3 regions of the Streptomyces sp. Y309 genome follow, and region 2 is predicted to be linked to each of the others. Evidence: riboswitches for the same ligand, from Rfam matches in the RefSeq annotation. Region 2 holds a riboswitch; each other region holds the start of a gene.
What was found. A riboswitch is a leader RNA that binds a small molecule or an ion and turns the genes downstream of it on or off. The one in region 2 is predicted to bind cobalamin.

Region 1 (7,017 bases), 5.6 Mb from region 2:
GAGCAGGTTCTTCTCACCCTGGGTGGTGACGGTGTGGGCGGCGGACTGGGACATTACTGGCAGGCCTCGCAGGACTCGGGGTTTTCCAGGGAGCAGGCGATCGCGTCGGGGTCGGTCACCTGCTGGGGGACGGGGGCGGGCGTGGGGGCGGCGGCACCGGCACTCGAACCGCCCGCCGCGCGGGCGATGCGCGTCGCCGGGCGCGAGCGCAGGTAGTACGTGGTCTTCAGGCCGCGCTGCCAGGCGTAGGCGTACATCGAGGAGAGCTTGCCGATGGTCGGCGTCTCCAGGAACAGGTTCAGGGACTGCGCCTGGTCCAGGAACGGCGTACGGTCGGCGGCCATGTCGATGAGCCCGCGCTGCGGGATCTCCCAGGCCGTGCGGTACAGCTCGCGCACGTCCGCGGGGACCCAGGTGAAGCCCTGCACCGAGCCGTTGGCCTCGCGCAGCGCCTCACGGGTCTGCGCGTCCCACACGCCGAGCCGCTTCAGCTCGTCCACCAGGTACGAGTTGACCTGGAGGAACTCGCCGGACAGCGTCTCGCGCTTGAAGAGGTTGGAGACCTGCGGCTCGATGCACTCGTACACGCCCGCGATGGACGCGATGGTGGCCGTCGGCGCGATGGCGAGAAGCAGCGAGTTGCGCATGCCCGTCTTCGCGATCCGCGCCCGCAGCGCCGCCCACCGCTCGGGCGGGGCGAGCTCGACACCGTAGTGGTCGGGGTGCAGCACGCCGCGCGCGGTGCGGGTCTTCTCCCAGGCGGGGAGCGGGCCGTTGCGCTCGGCGAGGTCGGCGGACGCCTCGTACGCGGCGAGCATGACGCGCTCGGCGATGCGCGTGGACAGGGCGCGCGCCTCGGGCGCGTCGAAGGGCAGCTTGAGCTGGAAGAAGACGTCCTGGAGGCCCATCGCGCCCAGGCCCACGGGGCGCCACCTGCTGTTCGACCGCCCGGCCTGCTCGGTCGGGTAGAAGTTGATGTCCACGACGCGGTCGAGGAACGTGACGGCCGTGCGCACGGTGGCGTCGAGCCGCTCCCAGTCGATGTCGCCGCGCTCCGTGTCGACGAACGCGCCGAGGTTCACCGACCCCAGGTTGCACACGGCCGTCTCGCCGTCGTCCGTGACCTCCAGGATCTCCGTGCAGAGGTTGGAGGAGTGGACGGTGTGGCCGGGCTCGGCGGTCTGGTTGGCCGTGCGGTTGGCGGTGTCCTTGAAGGTCATCCAGCCGTTGCCGGTCTGCGCGAGGGTGCGCATCATGCGGCCGTACAGCTCACGGGCGGGGATGGTCTTCTGCGCGAGACCGGCCGCCTCCGCCTTCTTGTACGCGGCGTCGAACTCCTCGCCCCACAGGTCGACGAGCTCGGGCACGTCGGCGGGGGAGAACAGCGACCACGGCTTGTCGGCGGCCACGCGGCGCATGAACTCGTCCGGGATCCAGTGCGCCAGGTTCAGGTTGTGGGTGCGCCGGGCGTCCTCGCCGGTGTTGTCCCGCAGCTCCAGGAACTCCTCGATGTCGGAGTGCCAGGTCTCCAGGTAGACGGCGGCGGCGCCCTTGCGGCGGCCGCCCTGGTTCACGGCGGCGACGGAGGCGTCAAGCGTCTTCAGGAACGGCACGATGCCGTTGGAGTGCCCGTTGGTGCCGCGGATCAGCGAGCCGCGCGAGCGGATGCGGGAGTACGAGAGCCCGATGCCGCCGGCGTGCTTGGAGAGCCGGGCGACCTGGTGGTACCGGTCGTAGATGGAGTCCAGCTCGTCCAGCGGCGAGTCCAGGAGGTAGCACGAGGACATCTGCGGGTGCCGGGTACCGGAGTTGAAGAGCGTGGGCGAGGACGGCAGGTAGTCGAGGCGGCTCATCAGGCGGTAGAGCGCGGCGACCTCGTCGAGCGCCCGCTCGCCCGCTTCCGCTGAGTCAAACGCGGTGTCCTCGGCGAGACCGGCGGCCACGCGCAGCATGAAGTGCTGCGGCGTCTCGACGACCTTGCGGGTGATGGGGTGCCGCAGCAGATAGCGGCTGTGCAGCGTGCGCAGGCCGAAGTACTCGAAGCGGCGGTCGGCGCCGTCGGCGAGCGCGGCGTCCACGAGACCGTCGAGGCGGGCGGCGTGCTGCACCGTGAACTCGGCGGTGCGGTCGGCGATCAGGCCCTCGCGGTGGCCGACGGCGACCGACTCGGAGAACGACGTGACGCCTTGTGAGGCGGCTTCCTCACGAATGCCGATGGTCAGCAGCCGGGCGGCGAGCCGGGAGTAGGCGGGGTCCTCGGAGATGAGTCCGGCGGCCGCCTCCGTCGCGAGCTCCCGCAGTTCGGCCTCGTCCGCCTTCGCCGAGCGGCCGCGCAGCGCGGCGGCGGCGACGCGGCCGGGGTCGGCGTCAGGGAGGTCGGCGGTGAGGTCGGTCAGGGTGCGCAGCAGCGCGGTGCCTGGACCGTCGGTGGTCGGCGCGGCCTGCTCGGCCGCTGCCTGCTGGCCGGCCTGCGCCGGCTGCTGCTGGGCCTGCGCTGACGCGGGTTCGGCGGGCGCGATGGTCACGTGGTGCTCTCCCTCGCTCGGCTCTGGGCCTTCGGGGGAGCGGCGCGGCGCGGCTGCGCCCGCGCAGGGGCGATCCGCGTCCACCAACCCATTCCGCGAGGCCCGGACGTCTCGGCACCCGGACCGGACGATCCGGGTACGCCGTCGGCAGGTCGTCGGACTCACTGGCACAGCGTGTGGCGCGGGCGCCCAAATGCGTACCAGTACACCGTTGCGGGACAGTTCCGGACTTGCACCGGATTCCCCTGCGGCGACAGCGAGCACGAGCATACATCTTGTGTCCGACGATGCGAGCAGGCCCACATGTTGTGTCGGCCGCGGACACGACAACGGGCCGCCGATTCATCGGCGGCCCGTTGTCACCGTACAAGGCCTAGTGGCCGGAAGCTGCCCCGACCTTCGGTGGTTCGGCCGCCACGCCCTTGTCTCCGGCGTCGGCGGTGTAGTCCTCCGGGGACGTCTCGTCGATGCCGTCGGGGGCCTTGAGGGCCCTCAGGACGAAGGTGAGGACGACGGTCACGACGACGTTCAGGACGAAGGCCGTCAGGCCGATGTAGCCGATCTCACCGATGCCCGGGATCTCCTTGGACGAGCCGCCGAAGTGCTTCTGCGTCGGCGAGGCGACTCCGTACGCCGCGACCGTGCCGTAGACCATGCCGACCGCCCAGCCCGCGAGCAGCGCCCACCGGTGGAACCAGCGCGTGAACAGGCCGCCGACCAGCGCGGGCATGGTCTGCAGGATCCAGATGCCGCCGAGGAGCTGGAAGTTGATGGCGACCGTCTTGTCCATGGTGAGCACGAAGGCGAGCGCGCCCACCTTCACCAGCAGCGAGACCAGCTTGGAGACCTTGGTCTCCTGCTCGGGTGTCGCGTCCGGTTTGAGGAAGTCCTTGTAGATGTTGCGGGTGAAGAGATTCGCGGCCGCGATGGACATGATGGCCGCGGGCACGAGCGCGCCGATGCCGATCGCCGCGAACGCGACGCCCGTGAACCAGTCCGGGAACATGTCCTCGAAGAGCTGCGGAATCGCCAACTGCCCGTTCTCGACCTTGACTCCGGCCGCGATCGCCATGAACCCGAGCAGCGCGAGCAGGCCGAGCATCAGCGAGTACAGCGGCAGGATGGTGGTGTTGCGGCGGATCACGTCGCGGCTGCGCGAGGACAGCGTCGCGGTGATCGAGTGCGGGTACATGAACAGCGCGAGCGCGGAGCCGAGCGCGAGCGTCGCGTACGTCCAGGTCCCCGCGTCGCCGGGCACGAGCGCGCCGACGGGTTTGCCGGTGGCCTCGTTCGTCGCGGAGAACTTCTCGTTCGCCGCGTGGAAGATCTCGTCGAAGCCGCCGAGCTTGATCGGGATGTAGATGATGGCCACCGCGATCACGATGTAGATCAGGGTGTCCTTCACGAATGCGATCAGCGCGGGGGCCCGCAGTCCGGAGGAGTACGTGTACGCGGCGAGCACGCCGAAGGCGATGAGCAGCGGCAGGTCCTTGATGAACCAGTTGGTGTCCTCGCCGCCGCCGACGCCCATCACGTCAAGCACGGCCTGGATGCCGACCAGTTGGAGCGCGATGTACGGCATGGTCGCGAGGATGCCGGTGACGGCCACCGCGAGGGACAGGCCCTTGGAGCCGAAGCGGCCGCGGACGAAGTCCGAGGTGGTGACGTACCCGTGCTTGTGCGAGACGGACCACAGGCGGGGCAGGAAGGTGAAGATCAGCGGGTAGACGAGGATGGTGTACGGCACGGCGAAGAAGCCGGCCGCGCCCGCCGCGTAGATCGCCGCCGGGACGGCCACGAAGGTGTAAGCGGTGTAGAGGTCGCCGCCGAGCAGGAACCAGGTCACCCAGGTCCCGAACGACCGGCCGCCCAGGCCCCATTCGTCGAGGCTCTGGTCGTTCTCGGCCCGGCGCCAGCGGGACGCCAGGAAGCCCATGACGGTGACCGCGAGGAAGAAGAAGATGAAGACGGCGAGCGCGACGCCGTTGACGCCGTCGTTCACCGGGACGCACCTTCCTTGAGGGCCTTGGCGGCCTCTGCGGTCTTGCGGGCGCGCTGGTCACGCTGCCACAGCTTGTACGCGATCATCGTGAGCGCGGTCGATATCAGCACCCACAGCATCTGGTACCAGTAGAAGAACGGGATGCCGATGAAGGCCGGGTCGGCCTTGGCGTAGGAACTCACCCAGAGCATCGCCACGAAGGGCGCCACGAGGCAGAGGGCGATGACCACGCGGACCGGTGTGACCACCGGTTGACTCACTTCAGGCGCAACCGGCACTTCAGGCGCATCTGACATACCGCGGCTCCGTTCCCTCGCTTATCCCGTGCTTAACGTGCGGGAAATCTAAGCGACGGTCTCGCGGTACGGAACCCCTGTCCGTATAACGGACGGGTACCGGAACTGTGGTCGTGCCTGCTCAGCGGCGGCTCAGCAGCAGCGGAAGCCCTGCCGGGGGTCCGACTCCTGCCGGTCCGTCCGCATGTGCTCGAACGCGCGGCGGCTGAGCACGGCGGCCCCGGGGTGCTCCTTGCGCGCATGGGCCACGTACCGCTCGTACGCCGACTCGTCCGTCAACTCCCTTACGTACCAACGCATCCAGCGCCCCGCGCGCAGCAGCCTGCTCATCATGACGAGTCCCGAGGGGCGGCGGGAGCGGAGGGGGCGGCGGGAGCGGCCGACGCGGCGGCCAGCTCCGCCTTCTCCTCCTTGGTCGGGAACAGCCCGGCGGGCGCCACCGTCTGCGACTCCACGAACGGCGCCTCGCTCAGCTTCGACGACAGCGGATCGCGGATGTGGCGGAGGCAGATGCGGAGCGCGTCCACGACGACGATCACGATGAGGAGCGCGAGGGCGGCCGAAAGGACGCCGTCCACCGTGGAGTTGGTGACGACGGTGTGCATGTCGTCCATCGACTTGGCCGGCGCGAGGATCCTGCCGTCGTCGATGGCGTCCTGGTAGATCGAGCGCTGCTTGAAGAAGCCGACGCGCGGGTCGCTGGAGAACACCTTCTGCCAGCTCGCGGTGAGCGTGACCGTGGCGTCCCAGGCGAGCGGAATCCCGGTGATCCAGGCCCACTTGAGCCGCCCGGACTTCACGAGCAGCGTCGTGCAGACGGCGAGCGCGACGGCCGCGAGCAGCTGGTTGGCGATGCCGAAGATGGGGAAGAGCTGGTTGATGCCGCCGAGCGGCTCGTGCACGCCGACCCACAGGAAGTAGCCCCACAGGCCGGTCACGGCCGCGCTGGTCAGGACGAGCCCGGGCTTCCAGCTGATGTTCTTGAAGGGCTTGTAGACGTTGCCCAGCATGTCCTGGAGCATGAAGCGGCCCACGCGGGTGCCCGCGTCGAGCGCGGTGAGGATGAACAGCGCCTCGAACATGATCGCGAAGTGGTACCAGAAGGCGCGCAGCGAGCCGCCCGTGACCTTGGAGAAGATCTCCGAGACGCCGATCGCGAGGGTGGGCGCGCCGCCCGTGCGCGAGAGCAGCGAACTCTCCTCCACGTTCTTGGCGGCCTGCGCCAAGTCCTCGGGGGAGATGGTGTATCCGAAGCCCGCGACGGCCTTCGACGCCTCCTGGACGGTGTCGCCGACGACGCCCGCGGGCGCGTTCATCGCGAAGTAGAGCCCCGGGTCGATGATGGACGCCGCCACCAGGGCCATGATCGCCACGGCCGACTCCATCAGCATGGAGCCGTAGCCGATCATCCGGACCTGCGTCTCCTTCTGGATCATCTTCGGTGTCGTGCCGGAGGAGATCAGCGAGTGGAATCCGGAGAGCGCGCCGCACGCGATGGTGATGAACACGAAGGGGAAGAGCGAGCCCGCGAAGACCGGCCCGTCGCCGCGCGAGGCGAAGTCGGTGACCGGGTCCATCTTGAGCGTCGGCAGCGCGATGACGACGCCGAGTGCGAGCAGCGCGATGGTGCCGATCTTCATGAAGGTCGACAGATAGTCGCGCGGCGCGAGCAGCATCCACACCGGCAGGATCGAGGCGATGAAGCCGTACGCCACCAGCCAGATCACCAGCGTCGACGGCGCGAGCGTGAACGCCTCCGCCCACGACGACTCGGCCACCCAGCGGCCCGCGATCAGCGCGAGCAGCAGCAGCGCGACGCCGATGAGCGAGACCTCGCTGACCCGGCCCGGCCGCAGGATCCGCAGATAGAACCCCATGAACAGGGCGATCGGGATCGTCATCGCGATGGAGAAGGTGCCCCACGGCGACTCGGCGAGCGCGTTCACGATGACGAGCGCGAGCACGCCGAGCAGGATGATCATGATGGCGAAGGCGGCGAGCAGCGCCGCGGCCCCGCCGAAAGGACCGATCTCGTCCCGCGCCATCTGCCCGAGGGAGCGGCCGTCACGGCGGGTGGAGAAGAACAGGACCACCATGTCCTGCACGGCGCCCGCGAAGATCACGCCCGCGATGATCCAGATCGTGCCGGGCAGATATCCCATCTGGGCGGCGAGCACCGGTCCGACCAGCGGCC
Region 2 (7,017 bases):
CCGTCAGTTCGAGAAGGACCCTCGGCCGCCACCTGGCCGTGGGGAGCCCTAGTCGTGGTAGTCGTGGATGCGCCAGCCGACGCCGGGGAGTTCCTCGAAGAGTTCGGCCGCGACGAGTTCCTCGGCCTGCCGCCGCGGTGCCCGTGCGTCGACCACGAGTCTGAGCTCCGTCGACGTGATGACGCGGTCGGTGGGGTTCCCCGCCGACCAGCAGATCGCGGAAACGTAGAGGCGGAACGCCCCGTCGGACAGGAACCGCACCCTCCAGTTCCATGGGAACCGCTCATCGATGTGCGCCCACGGCATCGGCGCCCCTTTCCTCGGCGTTGACTGCTCCTCGGCTGTTCTCTTCTCGTATACAGGATGTCTACGGAAACGCACGGGGCTTTCAGGATTCGCGTCACGGCGTTCCCGGGGGATGGCGTATCCGCGGTTTGTGGCGTAGGCATGAGCAGGCCGACAAGCAGGCAGGATGAGCCTCATGGGCGAGCAGGAGCGGACGGACTTCAACGACCTCGTGCGCGAGCGCCGGGCCGAGCTGGGCATCAGTCTCCGGGAGTTGGAGGCGCGGTCCGTCGACCCGGAGACCGGGGAGCAGGCCCGGTTCGGGTGGATCTCCAAGGTGGAGAAGGGGAGGGGGATCGACGCCCCGCCCTCGGCGCTGTTGCGCGCCCTGGCGGTGGGCCTCGCGCTCCCGCTGCGGGTGCTTCAGGAGGCCGCGGCGGCGCAGTTCCTCGGCATGACGTCGTACGTGTGGAGCGAGGACCGGACGACGCGGGTGCTCGCCGCGCACATCGAGGAGATGTCGGACGCCGAGCGCCGGCAACTGGCGGACATCGCGGAGACGTTCGCACGCAGGCGCGCGCGGAGTGAGGGTGCGCCGGGGTAGTGCGGGGCGTCGGCACGCAGCGACTCCCTCTGGCCGCCGGGTGGCCGGTGTGGCACAGTCGGTGATCCGCCGCCTGGGGGGCGCAGCCGGATCCCACCGCTCACGGTCTCTGCCGTGCGGCGGCGGTGACGAGTGTGGCCGCGAAGGGCTGGGATGGCAGACGACGACGCGCAGCGACGCGACGAGCAGCGATGCGATGAGCAGCGATGCGACGAACCGGGCGAGTTGAGCGAGCCGCGGGCGGAGTTCGACATGGAGTTCGTCGACTCGCTGCCGGGCGGCCGGGCCGTGATCCCGGTGGAGAGCCGGGGGCGGTTCACCTGGCTCGTGGTCCGCGGGCACATGTCGGAGCAGGCGCGCCGCGAGTTCGTACAGGAGGTCCAGCACATCGTGGGCCGCGGACTCTGGCAGCAGAACTGGCCGCCTGAGGCGGACTAGGTTCCGCCTGGCGCGTCTGGTGGGAAACGCAGGCGGGCGTGGCGGGCGCGCCCTTGTGTCACAGGTCGTCGACAGCGCCAACCGGAGAGGCAGGTCTCCTCTCTTGCAGGGCGGACCGACAGCAGCCCCTGTCGTCCACCGCCCGTATCGACCGAGGAGACATTCGCCATGACAGAGACACCCCCTTCCGTGATCCGGCGCCTTCGTGGCCGGGCCACGGGACTCGCCGTGACCGGTACGGCCCTCGTCCTGGCCGCCCCGATCCCGGCGACGGCCGCGGTCGCCCAGGACCGGGCCGCGTCGTCCGACCCGGTCTCCGTCATGAAGTACACCGCCGAGGAACGCAAGGACGCCCTCGCGTACTGGACGCCCGCCCGCATGAAGGCCGTCGGCAAGTCCGTGGACCTCGGCCCGACCGGGCCGAAGGCCAAGCCGTGGCGAGGCAGTACGTTGAAGACCGTCGGGCGGCTCTTCTTCGTCAACGCGAACGGCGCCGACACCTGGTGCACGGCCACCGCCGTGAAGAGCGCCAACAAATCCGCCGTGCTGACCGCGGCCCACTGCGTGCGCCGGGGCTCCTCTCCCTTCAACACCAACACCGCGATGGTGTTCGTACCCGGCTACAGCAAGGGCAAGAAGCCGTACGGCGTCTTCGCGGTCCGCTCCGCCGCGACCCCGCGCAGTTGGGAGACGGACTCCGCCAACGACATGTCCGCGCTGGCCGTCGACCCCGGCAAGAACGGCAAGAAGCTCACCGATGCCGTGGGCGGCCAGGCCATCGCCTTCAACCGCCCCGTCGGCGGCACCATTTCCGCCTTCGGCTACTCCGCCACCCGCCCGCAGCTCGGCGAGGAACTCCTGCACTGCGTCGGCAAGGCGAAGAAGAAGCACGGCGGCCAGGCCATCCCCTGCGACATGAGCGGCGGCGCCAGCGGCGGCCCGTGGCTGGCCGACTTCAAGGCCACCACCGGCACGGGCGTCCTCGTCTCGGTCAACAGCTCGCTGGACTCCCTGACACCGACCGAGATGCAGGGAGAGGTGTTCGGGGCCACGGCGAAGAAGGTGTACGACCGGGCCCAGCGCGGCTGACACACGGGCGAAATGCCTTTCACCCGCCGCGCCAGGTGTCCGTAGCCTGCGGGCATGAAGATCCCGTTCCGCGCACTCACCGCAGCCGACCAGGAGCTCATCGACCTCGCCCGCGCCGTCGTCGACGCGAACACCGACGGCGAGGACGGAATCCACACCATGGGCGCCGCGGTGCGAGCCGCCGACGGCAGCATGCACCGCGGCATCAACGTGTACCACTTCACCGGCGGGCCCTGCGCCGAACTCGTCGCGCTGGGCAACGCGCGCGCCTCCGGCGCCCGGCAGCTCACCACGATCGTCGCCGTGGGGAACATGGGGCGGGGCGTCGTCGGGCCCTGCGGCAGGGACCGGCAGGTGCTGTTCGACTACCACCCGGACATCCGCGTCATCCTGCCCACGGAACATGGCCTCGGCAGTGTCCCCATCAAGGACCTCATGCCGTTCGCCACCGCGTGGAGCCCCGAGGGCGGATCGATCGCGTACGAAGGTGACTCGACCCGTTGAGCTACGAAGGTGACTCGACCCCATGAGCCCTGAACGACGAGCCGGGGCGGGCCGGGGGGTGAGTGCGGTGGTCGTCGACAGCGCGGGCCACGTCGCCCGCGCGCCCCGGCCCGCCGTCCTGGCGGAAGCGCTCCGCCTGCCCTTCCGGGACGAGACGTTCGACGGCGGCAGCCGCTGAGTTTCGATGCCGAGAACGCGGCCGAGCAGCTCGGCCGCGTCTTCGACGTCGTCGACATCCAGCGATGGGGCCGACCCGTGGTCCACCTCCCCGACCGCGCCGCGCTCACGCTCTATCTCCGCGGCCAGGGGACTGTCCGAACAGGACGCACCCGTGGCCGCGAACCGGCTCGAGACGCCGTTGTCCGGCGAGGTGAAGCCCCCGGTCAGGACGCGGGCAGCTCCCCGCGCACCGTGCGGGCCGCGGTCACCAGGTTCTCCAGTGACGCGCGGGTCTCGGGCCAGCCGCGGGTCTTCAGGCCGCAGTCGGGGTTGACCCACAAGCGCTCGGCCGGGATGGCCTCGAGCCCCTTGCGCAGCAGGGCCGCGGCCTCGTCGGTGCTGGGCACGCGCGGGGAGTGGATGTCGTACACACCCGGACCGGCCTCGCGCGGATAGCCGTGCCCGGCCAGCTCGCGGGCGACCTGCATGTGGGAGCGGGCGGCCTCCAGGCTGATGACGTCGGCGTCGAGGTCGTCGATGGCCTGGACGATGTCGCCGAACTCGGCGTAGCACATGTGGGTGTGGATCTGGGTGCCGGGCCGTACGCCGCTGGTGGTGAGGCGGAAGGACTCGGTGGCCCAGTCGAGGTAGGCGGGCCGGTCGGCGGCGCGCAGCGGCAGCGTCTCGCGGAGCGCGGGCTCGTCGACCTGGATGATCGAAGTGCCCGCCGCCTCCAGGTCGTCGACTTCGTCGCGCAGGGCGAGGGCCACCTGGCGGGCGGTGTCGCCGAGCGGCTGGTCGTCGCGGACGAAGGACCAGGCGAGCATGGTGACGGGGCCGGTCAGCATGCCCTTGACCGGGCGGTCGGTGAGGGAATTGGCGTACGACGTCCAGCGCACCGTCATCGGCTCGGGACGGGAGATGTCGCCCGCCAGGACCGGCGGACGCACATAGCGGGTGCCGTAGGACTGGACCCAGCCGTGCTGGGTGGCGAGGTAGCCGGTGAGCTGCTCGGCGAAGTACTGCACCATGTCGTTGCGTTCGGGCTCGCCGTGCACCAGGACATCGATCCCGGTCTTCTCCTGGAAGGAGATGACCTCGCGGATCTCGTTCTCGATGCGCTGTTCGTACCCTGCGGTGTCGATGCGTCCCGCGCGCAAGTCGGCGCGGGCGGCGCGCAGTTCGGTGGTCTGCGGGAACGAGCCGATGGTGGTCGTGGGCAGCAGCGGCAGCGCGAGGTGGGCGCGCTGGACGGCGGCCCGCTCGGCGTACGGCTGTGAGCGGCGGCCGTCGGCGTCGGTGACGGCGGCGGCACGGGCCCGTACGGCCGGGTCGTGGGTGATCGCCGATCCGGCGCGGGACGCCAGATCGGCCCGGTTGGCGGCGAGTTCGGCGGTGATGGCGTCGGTGCCCTGCGCCAGGCCCTTGGCGAGGGTGACGATCTCGGTGGTCTTCTGCCGGGCGAAGGCCAGCCAGCGCAGGATCTGCGGGTCGATGTCCCGCTCGGCGGCGGCGTCGATCGGGACGTGCAGGAGGGAGCAGGAGGCGGCCACGTCGACGCGGTCGGCCAGGCCGAGGAGGGTGCCCAGGGTGGACAGGGACTTCTCGAGGTCGTTGATCCAGATGTTGCGGCCGTTGACCACGCCGGCGACGAGGCGCTTGCCGGGCAGTCCGCCCACCGCGGCCAGCGCGTCGAGGTTGGCGGCCGCGGCATCGGTGAAGTCGAGGGCCAGGCCGTCGACCGGGGCCTTCGCCAGGACGGGCAGGGCGTCGCCGAGCCGGTCGAAGTAGGAGGCGACGAGGAGCTTGGGCCGGTCGGTGAGGGCGCCGAGGTCGCGGTAGGCGCGCGCGGCGGCGTTGAGTTCGGCCGGGGTGCGGTCCTGGACCAGGGCGGGCTCGTCGAGCTGCACCCACGCGGCGCCGGCCGCGCGGAGATCGGCGAGGACCTCGGCGTACACGGGCAGGAGCCGGTCCAGGAGGGTCAGCGGCTCGAAGTCGGCGGCCACGCCGGGCGCGGGCTTGGCGAGCAGCAGATAGGTGACCGGGCCGACCAGGACCGGGCGGGCGGCGAGGCCGAGCGCGAGGGCCTCTTTGAGCTCGGCGACCTGCTTGGCGGAGTCGGCGGTGAAGACGGTGTCGGGGCCCAACTCCGGCACCAGGTAGTGGTAGTTGGTGTCGAACCACTTGGTCATCTCCAGCGGCGCGACGTCCTGGGTGCCGCGGGCCATCGCGAAGTAGCCGTCGAGGGCGTCGGCGTCGACGGCCGCGCGGTGCCGCCGGGGGACAGCGCCGACCATGACACTGGTGTCCAGGACGTGGTCGTAGTACGAGAAGTCACCGGTCGGCACCTCGTGGATGCCGGCGTCGGCCAGTTGCCGCCAGGTGGCGCGGCGCAGCTCCGCCGCGGTCTCCTTGAGGGCGGCCGCGGTGACGCGGCCCTTCCAGTAGCCCTCGATGGCCTTCTTCAGTTCACGGTTCGCGCCCTGGCGGGGGTAGCCGTACACGGTGGCCCGTGCTGCCGCGGCTGCGGACTTCGCTGTCACGGAAATCTCCTTCGCGAGATGACTCCTGAGAATCCCGGGGACGGGACACGGACGCGAAGGGATGACAGACCGGACCGGCCGCACCGGCGCCACTGGCGCGATGCTCCGTCCGATATGCACGCCGACCCGCCCACGAGGTCACCGGGATATCCGCACGCGATGGTCACGTGCGGGCAACGGGCAGGTCTTCGGACTCGCGGGCACATCTGCCGGGGCAGATTCCTACTGGCCGTCGCTTCCCGGATCCGCGGTCGGATCCAGTGCGTATGACGGCGGTCGTTCCCACTCACCGCTGCGGGGCAGTCCCGGATTCCCACCGGGTTCCCTCTTGCGACGCGCCTGCCTGGCGGGCAGGGCGAACCAGCTGCACTGATCAGCCTAGGGGGTGTCTGATAATTCCGGTCTGATCAGCGAGATTCGGCTGAGCTGGCAATCCGGAGGTGCGCCGATCGGCTGGGGGGACTGGGCAGTGGCTACGAACGGCGGGCCAGTAGATGGGCGTCGAGGAAGCCCCGATCAGAGGATGGATCGTGGAGCAGCCGGGCGAAGGGATCGAGCCCAGCATCGCCCAGCAGTTCGGCGAGGCGATCCACCGGCCAGCTGTAGGCGGGCGCCACCTTGTGGTCGAACCGGACCGGTTCTTGTCCGTCGGTCCCGAAGAAGGAGACCAGGAGCAGACCGTCCGGTGCCAGGACGCGTACCTGTTCGGCGAGCAGCTCCGGTAGTTCCCCCGGAGGGGTGTGAATCATTGAGTAGTGGGCCAGTACGCCGCCGAGCGCGGCGTCCTCGATCGGCAGGGATTCCATCCGCGCCTCTTGGAAGCGCAGCGCCGGATGGGCCTGCCGGGCGTGGTTGACCATGCCGGGGGCAAGGTCTAGTCCGAAGGCGTCCAGGCCGAGTTCGTGCAGCATGGCTGTCAGATGTCCGGGCCCGCACCCGACGTCCGCTGTCCGCAGGTTGCCCGTCGCGCGCACCAGTTCGGCGAAGGTGCCGATCATCGCCCGGGAGAAAGGCTGTGTTTCCAGCCGGTTTGCGAACAGCGATGCGTACAGCTCGACGACACCGTCGTAGGCCGTCCTGGTCTCGTCCTGATGATTCGCCACGGGCAGGACTCTATAGCCGGTCTGATAATTGATCTTGTGGCAGGTCGAGGTGAGTTGACGGATGCGGCATGGAGGCGGATAGAGCCCCTTTTGCCTCAGGTGGACGGACGGGGCCGTCCGTGGCGTGATCACCGGCAGGTGGTCAACGGGGTGCTGTGGCGGCTGCGGACCGGGGCTCCGTGGCGGGATCTTCCCGACCGGTTCGGGCCGTGGCAGACCGTCTACGAGCGGTTCGCCCGCTGGGAGGCGGACGGCACCTGGGCACGGTTGCTGGAGCACGTTCAGGTCCGCG
Region 3 (7,017 bases), 3.0 Mb from region 2:
AAGGCATGAAGCCCGCGCCCCCGCGAGGAGCGATACCGTGACCGGCCCGGACCCGGACAGCGTCCCGCCCCCGCCCGCCCCCGGCGGCACCAGCCGTCTCGTCATGGGTGTCGCCTGGGCCGTCCTGCTGGTCGGCCTGTGGCTGTGGGGCAACGAGCTCACCGACGTACGCGGCGGCCTCTCCGACCCCACGACCGGCGACGTCGCCGCCGTCGGCCGCCCCGCGGGCGTCGATCTGCCGCCCGCGCGCGAGCCCCTGGCCGCGGCCCGCCCGCAGCGCGTGGACGTACCGGCCCTCGGCGTGCGGGCCCCCGTCGTCGCGCGCGGCCTGGACCCCGCGGGCGCCATCGACCCGCCGCCGTACACGCAGCCCGGCGTCGTCGGCTGGTACGGAGGCGGGGTGCGCCCCGGCGCGAAGGGCACCTCCCTGTTCGTCGGCCATGTGGACACCGAGAGCAGACCCGCCGTCTTCTACCACCTCAGCGCCCTGCGCCCGGGCGAGAAGGTGCGTGTGACCAGGGACGACGGGTCACTCGCGGAGTTCACGGTGGACGACGTGCAGGTGCTCGGCCGGGACGACTTCAGCGCGCGGAAGGCCTACGGCCCCCGCGAGGAGGGCCGGGCCGAGCTCCGCCTGATCACCTGCGGCGGCACCTTCGACCGCACCAGCCGCACCTACTCGGCCAATGTGGTCGTGTCCGCCTATCTCACCGGCGCGACCGAACCGTAGTCCGCCGTCTCGCCGGTCCCACTTGTCTCACCCGCCGCAGTCGGCGCCTGCGCGCGGACGGCCGCGCGCAGCCCGAGGCCGCCGAAGACCGCCGCGAACACCGCCCACAGCAGCACGTGCGACGCCAGCGACAGCATCCGGAAGTCCCACAGCAGGGTCGCGCTGACCGGGACCGGATCCGGGTTGTCGGGCAGCGCCCACAGCAGGACGAGGACCGCCACCGCCGTCGCGGCCGCCGCCCCCTGCCGCAGCGGCACGGGACGCGGTGCGAGACGTACGTACACCTGCCACACCAGGAACATGCCGAGTACGCCGATGACGACCGCGCCGAACCACATCTGCTGCCGGTCGCCCACCGTGCCCGCGTCCCCGACCCCGGGCGGGGCCGCCGGATAGCGCAGGGCGGGGAACAGCGAGACGGCACAGAACGCGGCCGCGCAGAACGCGAGGGCCCGCGGCCACGGGTTGCCGCGCGGATCGCGCCGGTGCACGAGGGCGTACGCGACGGCGAACAGCACGCCGATCGCGAGGCCCGCCACGACCAGCGCGACGACCAGGCCCGCGTGCTGCGTGGAGCGCGAGAACAGCTCCTCGTGGTGCTGGACGGCGCCGCCCGCGGGCTCGTGCTCGTGCGAACGGGCCTCCTCCGCGCGGATCGCCCGGTCCATCAGCGGCTCGGCGAGCAGCAGCGAGAACAGGCCCGCGGCGAGCCCGCCGAGCCCCCCGGCCGCGAGACCGCGGCCGAGCAGGGCGAGCACGGGGGAGGGGGAAGGGGACGAGGGAGGAGAGGAAGAAGTTCTGGGAGCGGTTGGGGAGTTCGTGGTCTTCGGGGAATCCGGGGACTGCGGGGACGACTTCGACATGGTGCGTGCGGCCCCGATCAGTGGCAGGGGGCACCGAAGAGGTGCCGGCCGTCGTGCGCGAACTCGTGCAGATAGTCGCCGGTCGCCGAGATCAGCGAGCCGTTGTCCATGAAGACGGCGTACAGCGCGATCAGCGCCACGATCGCCGCGGCCGCGGCGATCAGCCAGTCGCGGGTCTGGATCGTCGCGGACTGTATCGCCGTGCTGTCGCTGTGTGGTGCGCCGTGCGCAGACGTGACAGACATGCCGGTGGGCCTCCTTCTGGGGTTTCCACGCCCCATGGCAGGAGGACGACGGGTCAGTTCCTGACTTCCGTGCGCGCGTGAGCGGTTCGCGCGTACGGTCACAGTGGCGGGACCGTCCCGGGCTCGCACCGGGTTCCTGACAACCGTCGCCTCGATGTATGGACTTGTCGCCCGGAGAGTCCCAGTTGGTCATGGACACTGTCAACCAGTCCGGGCGCCCCTGACGTGGGTACTCGTGTGCACGGCGCGCACTCCGGCGCACGGCGGTCGCGGGCACAACCTGGCCCGGCCAACGACCCGCTCCCCCCGGAGCCGTCGACCGGGCTGGTCCTCGACCGCGCGCGCTCGAGCTGCGGGAGAAACCCGGCGCCGGCACGGGAGGCCTTGGGATGTGGCGGAATGGTCAACTCAGGCCGGGGGCTTGGGCCGTAGAACTGACTCTAGAACGGAAGGCGGCCGCGGCCTAGAGGGGTTTTGACGCCAAGTCGCCTTTTGCATCCGCTGCGTTATTGCCGCAGGTCGCATGGTTACGCATGCTCGCGCACCATTGCGTTCTCGTCGCCTTCTCGTTGCGTTCCCTACGTGCCTTCCCGGGCGCCCCGCGGCGGCTGCGGCCCGCTGCCGCGCAGCGTCGCGTCGTCCAGCGTCCCCTTGATCACCATTCCGGCGGCCACGTCCATCACGAGCCGTTCCCGCCGCGCGTACCTCCGCAGTGCCTCGAAGGCCACGTCAAGTCCGGTTCCCCAGCGCTCGGCCAGTATCCCCTTGGCCTGCTCGATCCGGATCCGGCTGGTCAGCGCGGCCTGCAGCTGCCGGGAGAGGTTGCGATATCCGGTGTACGCGCGGTGGTTGTGCAGCCCGACCGCGGCGGCGTCGGCGAGCGCCTGCGTGAGCGCCAACGCGCTGTCGGCTTCGCCCTCTTGCGGGCCGCCGTCGGACCGTGCCGCGTTCGTCCAGTCCGCCGCGAAGACGTTGAGCACGCCGAGCACCCGCTCCCGGGCCCGCAGCGGCACCGCGAACGTGGCGCCCACACCCCGCGCGCGGGCCCGCTCGGTGAAGGCCGGCCAGCGGGTGCGCGCGTCGGCCGAGGCCAGCCGGACGGGGCGCACGGGGCGGCCGGTGTAGGAGTCCACGCAGGGCCCGCCCAGGTGCTGGGCTTCGAGGAGGTCCCGGGCCAGCTCACCGCCCCGGGCGCTCGCGGCGATGCGGACGCTGCTGCCGCCGTCGGTGTACATCACGCCGGCGGCAAGGGCGTCGAGGAGCTCGGCGCAGTGCTGGGAGACGCGGCGCAGATGGCGATCGGTGTCGAAGTCGTCGGCGACGGTGTCCACGGCTTCCACAAGGACCTGTGCCAGCCTGAGCGCAGAGGTGCGGTCTTGCATGGCACTCCCCTTCTTGGCCGCCCCCCTACGGCCCCACGCCTACCCCGCTTCGGCGTGCTGTAACAGGTCTTCTACAGGTGGGTCGCCCAGATGGGCGGGCCTCGTGGGCCGCACGTAGTTATGTCAGGATTGAGCACCGGACAGTGCACCCAAGGGGGAGTGGATGTACCGCAGAAACACAGGTCGCGGGCGAGGCTTCGCGGCCAGGGGGGTGACGGCGACGGTCGCGCTCGCGGGAGCGGCGCTGCTGCTGTCCGGTTGCTCGTCCTCCGACGGCGACGGCAAGGACGACGAGAGTTCCGGCAGCGGGGTGAGTCAACAGCCCAAGGGCAAGGACCCGTTCTGGGTGAACCCCGAGGGGAACGCCGCCAAGCAGGTCTCCGCGTACGAGAAGGACGGCAAGAAGGACGACGCCGAGCAGATCCGCAAGATCGCCGAGCAGCCGGTGGCCGAGTGGGTCCTCCCCGAGGACCCGGAGAAGCAGACCCGCGGGTACACGGAAGCGGCCGCGAAGGCCGACCGGGACGCCCTGCTGGTGCTCTACAACATCCCGCACCGCGACTGCGGCCAGTTCTCCAAGGGCGGCGCGGCCGACGGCAACGCGTACCGCGCGTGGATCGACGGCGTGGCCAAGGGCATCGGCGACCGCCCCGCCACGGTCATCCTGGAGCCGGACGCGGTGCTGCACATGGTCGACCAGTGCACGCCCCCGGAGTTCCACGAGGAGCGGTACGACCTCCTCAAGGGCGCCGTCGCCAAGCTCAAGTCCCTGAAGAACACGAAGGTCTATCTGGACGCGGGCAACGCGGGCTGGTCGAAGCCGGATTCGCTGTACGACCCCCTGAAGCGCTCGGGCGTCGAGCAGGCCGACGGCTTTTCCGTGAACGTCTCCAACTTCCAGACCACCGAGGCCAGCAAGGCGTACGGCAAGACGTTGTCGGCGAAGGTCGGCAACAAGCCGTTCGTCATCGACACCAGCCGTAACGGCAACGGCCCCTACACCGGGGGTGACGAGAAGGAACGCTGGTGCAATCCGCCGGGGCGGGCCCTTGGCGAGGCGCCCACCACCAAGACGGGTGACGATCTGGTCGACGCCTATGTGTGGGTCAAGCGCCCCGGCGAGTCCGACGGCACCTGCAAGGGTGGCCCTCCGGCCGGGCAGTGGTGGCCTGAGTACGCCTTGGGTCTCGCCAAGTCCAGCGACTAGGAAAGCCCACCTAAGGGGCGCGGGGAACTGCGCGACCGGCCACAACAAAGCCGCAGACGCGTCTGCCGAGTTACTGAGCAGACACGTCTGCGGCTTTTCTAGGGCTGATCGCGCAGTTCCCCGCGCCCCTAACGGGGCTCAGGGAACATGCACCCACTGCGCCTTGCTGGGCGTTCCCTGGTCGTCCGTCACGAAAAGCATGTACCAGCCGGACTCGACCAGGCTGCGGTTCTTCGGGACGGTCACCGTCACCTTGTCGCCGGACTTCTTCATGTCGAGGGCGATGGACGTCTGATCGATGTCCGTCACGTGCGTCGTGGCGCTCGGCCGGATGAGCCGGGCCTTCTTGATCGACGAGGCATGACTCGTCGGGAACGTACCGGAGCCGCCCCGCTTGATCGTCTTGGGGCCCTCGCCCAGCGTCGGCTGGGAGCCGTGGTACAGGTACGGCGGCGTGTAGATCTCCACCCGCTGCTCGAAGACACCGGGCTTCGTGTTGGCCTTGTCGGAGTACAGGGAGTCCGAGCCGAAGAACATCACGCGGCCGTCGGGCAGCAGGATCGAGCCCGAGTGGTAGTTCCGGCCCACGTGCGGGTCGGCGACCTTGTCGAAGGTCTTCGTCCGCGGGTCGTAGAGCCGCGCCTGGTGGATGTTGGAGTCGCCGCGCCCGCGGTAGTCCTCGGAGCCGCCGGAGACCAGGACGGAGTCGTCGGGCAGGACGGACGCCTGCGGATAGCGGGTGCCCTTCTCCAGCTCCGGGCCGTCCTTGAACCTCGGGTCGGCGTCCTTCAGGTCCACGATGCGGGTCTTCGTGGAGGATTCCTTGGACTCGCCGACGCCACCGCCGCCGATCACCATGTAGCGCTGGTCCTGCGCGGGCGGCAGCTCCACGGTGTTGGAGGTCTCCAGGAGATCCGGGTCGCTCATGCCCGGGATCTTCTTGAACTTGTTGGTCTTCAGGTTCCAGATGCCCGGGTCACGGCCGACGTCGTCGGGGCCGTAGCCCGCGTTCGAGCCGGAGTAGAAGAGCCGCCCGTCGGCCATCTGGAAGATCGCCGGGTAGGTCGGGAACTGCCGGATGCCCTTGGTGTACGTCCACTTCTTCGTCTTGGGGTCGTACACCTCGTTCTTGCCCGGCACCAACTGCCCGATCTCGTCCAGGCCGGAGAGGCTCAGCACCTTGCCGTCGGTGAGCGTGGTCAGCGTGGGATACCAGCGGGCCTCGTTCATCGGGTCGACCTTGATGTACTTCTCGGCGACCGGGTCGAACTCGAAGGTGTCCTTGATGCCCTGGAAGTCCTTCTTGTCCAGGGCGAGTTTCTGCGCGATGCCGTACGTGTTGCGGGTGTCGGCGCCGCTGAGGCCCTGCACGCGGTAGTTGTCCTGCGTGCCGGTCTCGTACTTCGCGCCGCTCTGCTGCGCCTCGACGTAGATCCGGCCGAGGCCGGGGTCGTTGCGCAGGAACTTGCCGGTCTGCTTGTCGAAGACCTTCTTCGCGCGCTCGACGACCACCGAGTCCTTCGACACGAACGTCTTGCCGTTCTTCTTGCCGGTGAACTTGGTGCCCGCGGGCAGCGTGATCGGCTTGTCCGGGTTCTCGTTGTGCACGATCATCAGGCCGCCGGCCTTGGTGACGTCACCCTTGAGCTTCTCGTAGCGCTTGGTGCCGCCCGCGATCAGGAGCTTGCCGTCGGCGAGCTGGGTGTGGCCCGTGCAGAACAGGTCGACCGGCGTCGGGATCTTCTTGATGGTGTTGTTGACCGGGTCCCACAGCCGCGTGTCGAACTTCTTGTCGTCGAAGTTCTTCTGGTTGTTGCCCGATCCGGCCACCATCAGGATCTTGCCGGTGTGCAGCAGCGACGCGTGGATCGTGTTCTGCCGGTACTCCTCCGGGAAGTCGATCACCTTCCAGTGGCCGTTGTCGGCCTTGTACTCCGGCTGGTTGATCTTGTAGTTGTGGTACTTCTCGGAGCCCACGCGCCACAGCCAGGGTCCGTTCATTCCGGCCAGGGCTATGACCACCGCCGCGCCTATCGCGATGCGGCGGGCGCGGCGGCGGCTGGACGGGTCTTTCATTGTTCGTGGCTCCCGAGGGCGATCTGCATGGTCTCGTCATTCGAGGCCCAACTGGGCTTCTGCTGCGGCGCGTGCGGCGCCGGCCGCGCGTGCTGCGGCGCGGAGTGCGGCGGGTACTCCTGGGGCGGCTGTTGCTGCGGATGCGGCTGCGCGCCCGGCTGGGCGCCCGCCTGGGCGTGCTGCTGGGCGGCGTGTTGCGGCATCGGCTGCGGCGCGGGCGCGGAGGCGGTCGGCGCGGCGTGCCGCGGCTGCGGGACGTTCTCGGACGGGCCCGCGCCGCCGGAGGCGCCCGCGGGCACGGCGGCCTTCTTCTTCTCCTGCCGCATGCCGTGCCGCCAGGCGAAGATGGGCGCGGCCGTGATGAGCAGCGCGAACGTGGCCCAGATGATCATCGCGGGATGCGCGTGGTCGTACACGTACGCCGCCGCTATGGAACCGGCGAAGACCAGGATGAAGAACAAGTGGATGCGGAACGTGCCGAACAGCGTGTCCGGGCTCGCCGAGTCGCCCTTGG

Region 1: another riboswitch for cobalamin. It lies ahead of AC0KTA_RS12230 (ribonucleoside-diphosphate reductase subunit alpha); the one in region 2 lies ahead of metE (5-methyltetrahydropteroyltriglutamate--homocysteine S-methyltransferase).
Region 3: another riboswitch for cobalamin. It lies ahead of AC0KTA_RS23790 (CbtB domain-containing protein); the one in region 2 lies ahead of metE (5-methyltetrahydropteroyltriglutamate--homocysteine S-methyltransferase).

The regions. Positions count from the first base shown of each region.
Region 1 covers NZ_CM160048.1:3,197,880-3,204,896, reverse strand. Annotated here, with positions in the region: gene AC0KTA_RS12235 (ribonucleotide-diphosphate reductase subunit beta) at 1-54, opposite strand, end outside; gene AC0KTA_RS12230 (ribonucleoside-diphosphate reductase subunit alpha) at 54-2,525, opposite strand; cobalamin riboswitch at 2,655-2,795, opposite strand; gene mctP (monocarboxylate uptake permease MctP) at 2,899-4,527, opposite strand; gene AC0KTA_RS12220 (DUF3311 domain-containing protein) at 4,524-4,823, opposite strand; gene AC0KTA_RS12215 (CstA-like transporter-associated (seleno)protein) at 4,956-5,153, opposite strand; gene AC0KTA_RS12210 (carbon starvation CstA family protein) at 5,153-7,017, opposite strand, start outside.
Region 2 covers NZ_CM160048.1:8,777,662-8,784,678, forward strand. Annotated here, with positions in the region: gene AC0KTA_RS36970 (hypothetical protein) at 49-306, opposite strand; gene AC0KTA_RS36975 (XRE family transcriptional regulator) at 482-889, shown strand; gene AC0KTA_RS36980 (hypothetical protein) at 1,043-1,327, shown strand; gene AC0KTA_RS36985 (trypsin-like serine peptidase) at 1,496-2,416, shown strand; gene AC0KTA_RS36990 (cytidine deaminase family protein) at 2,471-2,920, shown strand; gene AC0KTA_RS36995 (hypothetical protein) at 2,943-3,098, shown strand; gene metE (5-methyltetrahydropteroyltriglutamate--homocysteine S-methyltransferase) at 3,304-5,622, opposite strand; cobalamin riboswitch at 5,785-6,002, opposite strand; gene AC0KTA_RS37005 (class I SAM-dependent methyltransferase) at 6,096-6,725, opposite strand; partial or broken gene AC0KTA_RS37010 (IS5 family transposase) at 6,762-7,017, shown strand, end outside.
Region 3 covers NZ_CM160048.1:5,806,565-5,813,581, forward strand. Annotated here, with positions in the region: gene AC0KTA_RS23780 (class F sortase) at 104-730, shown strand; gene AC0KTA_RS23785 (CbtA family protein) at 703-1,488, opposite strand; gene AC0KTA_RS23790 (CbtB domain-containing protein) at 1,611-1,838, opposite strand; cobalamin riboswitch at 1,873-2,021, opposite strand; gene AC0KTA_RS23795 (ANTAR domain-containing protein) at 2,417-3,220, opposite strand; gene AC0KTA_RS23800 (glycoside hydrolase family 6 protein) at 3,384-4,427, shown strand; gene glxA (radical copper oxidase GlxA) at 4,566-6,503, opposite strand; gene AC0KTA_RS23810 (glycosyltransferase family 2 protein) at 6,500-7,017, opposite strand, start outside.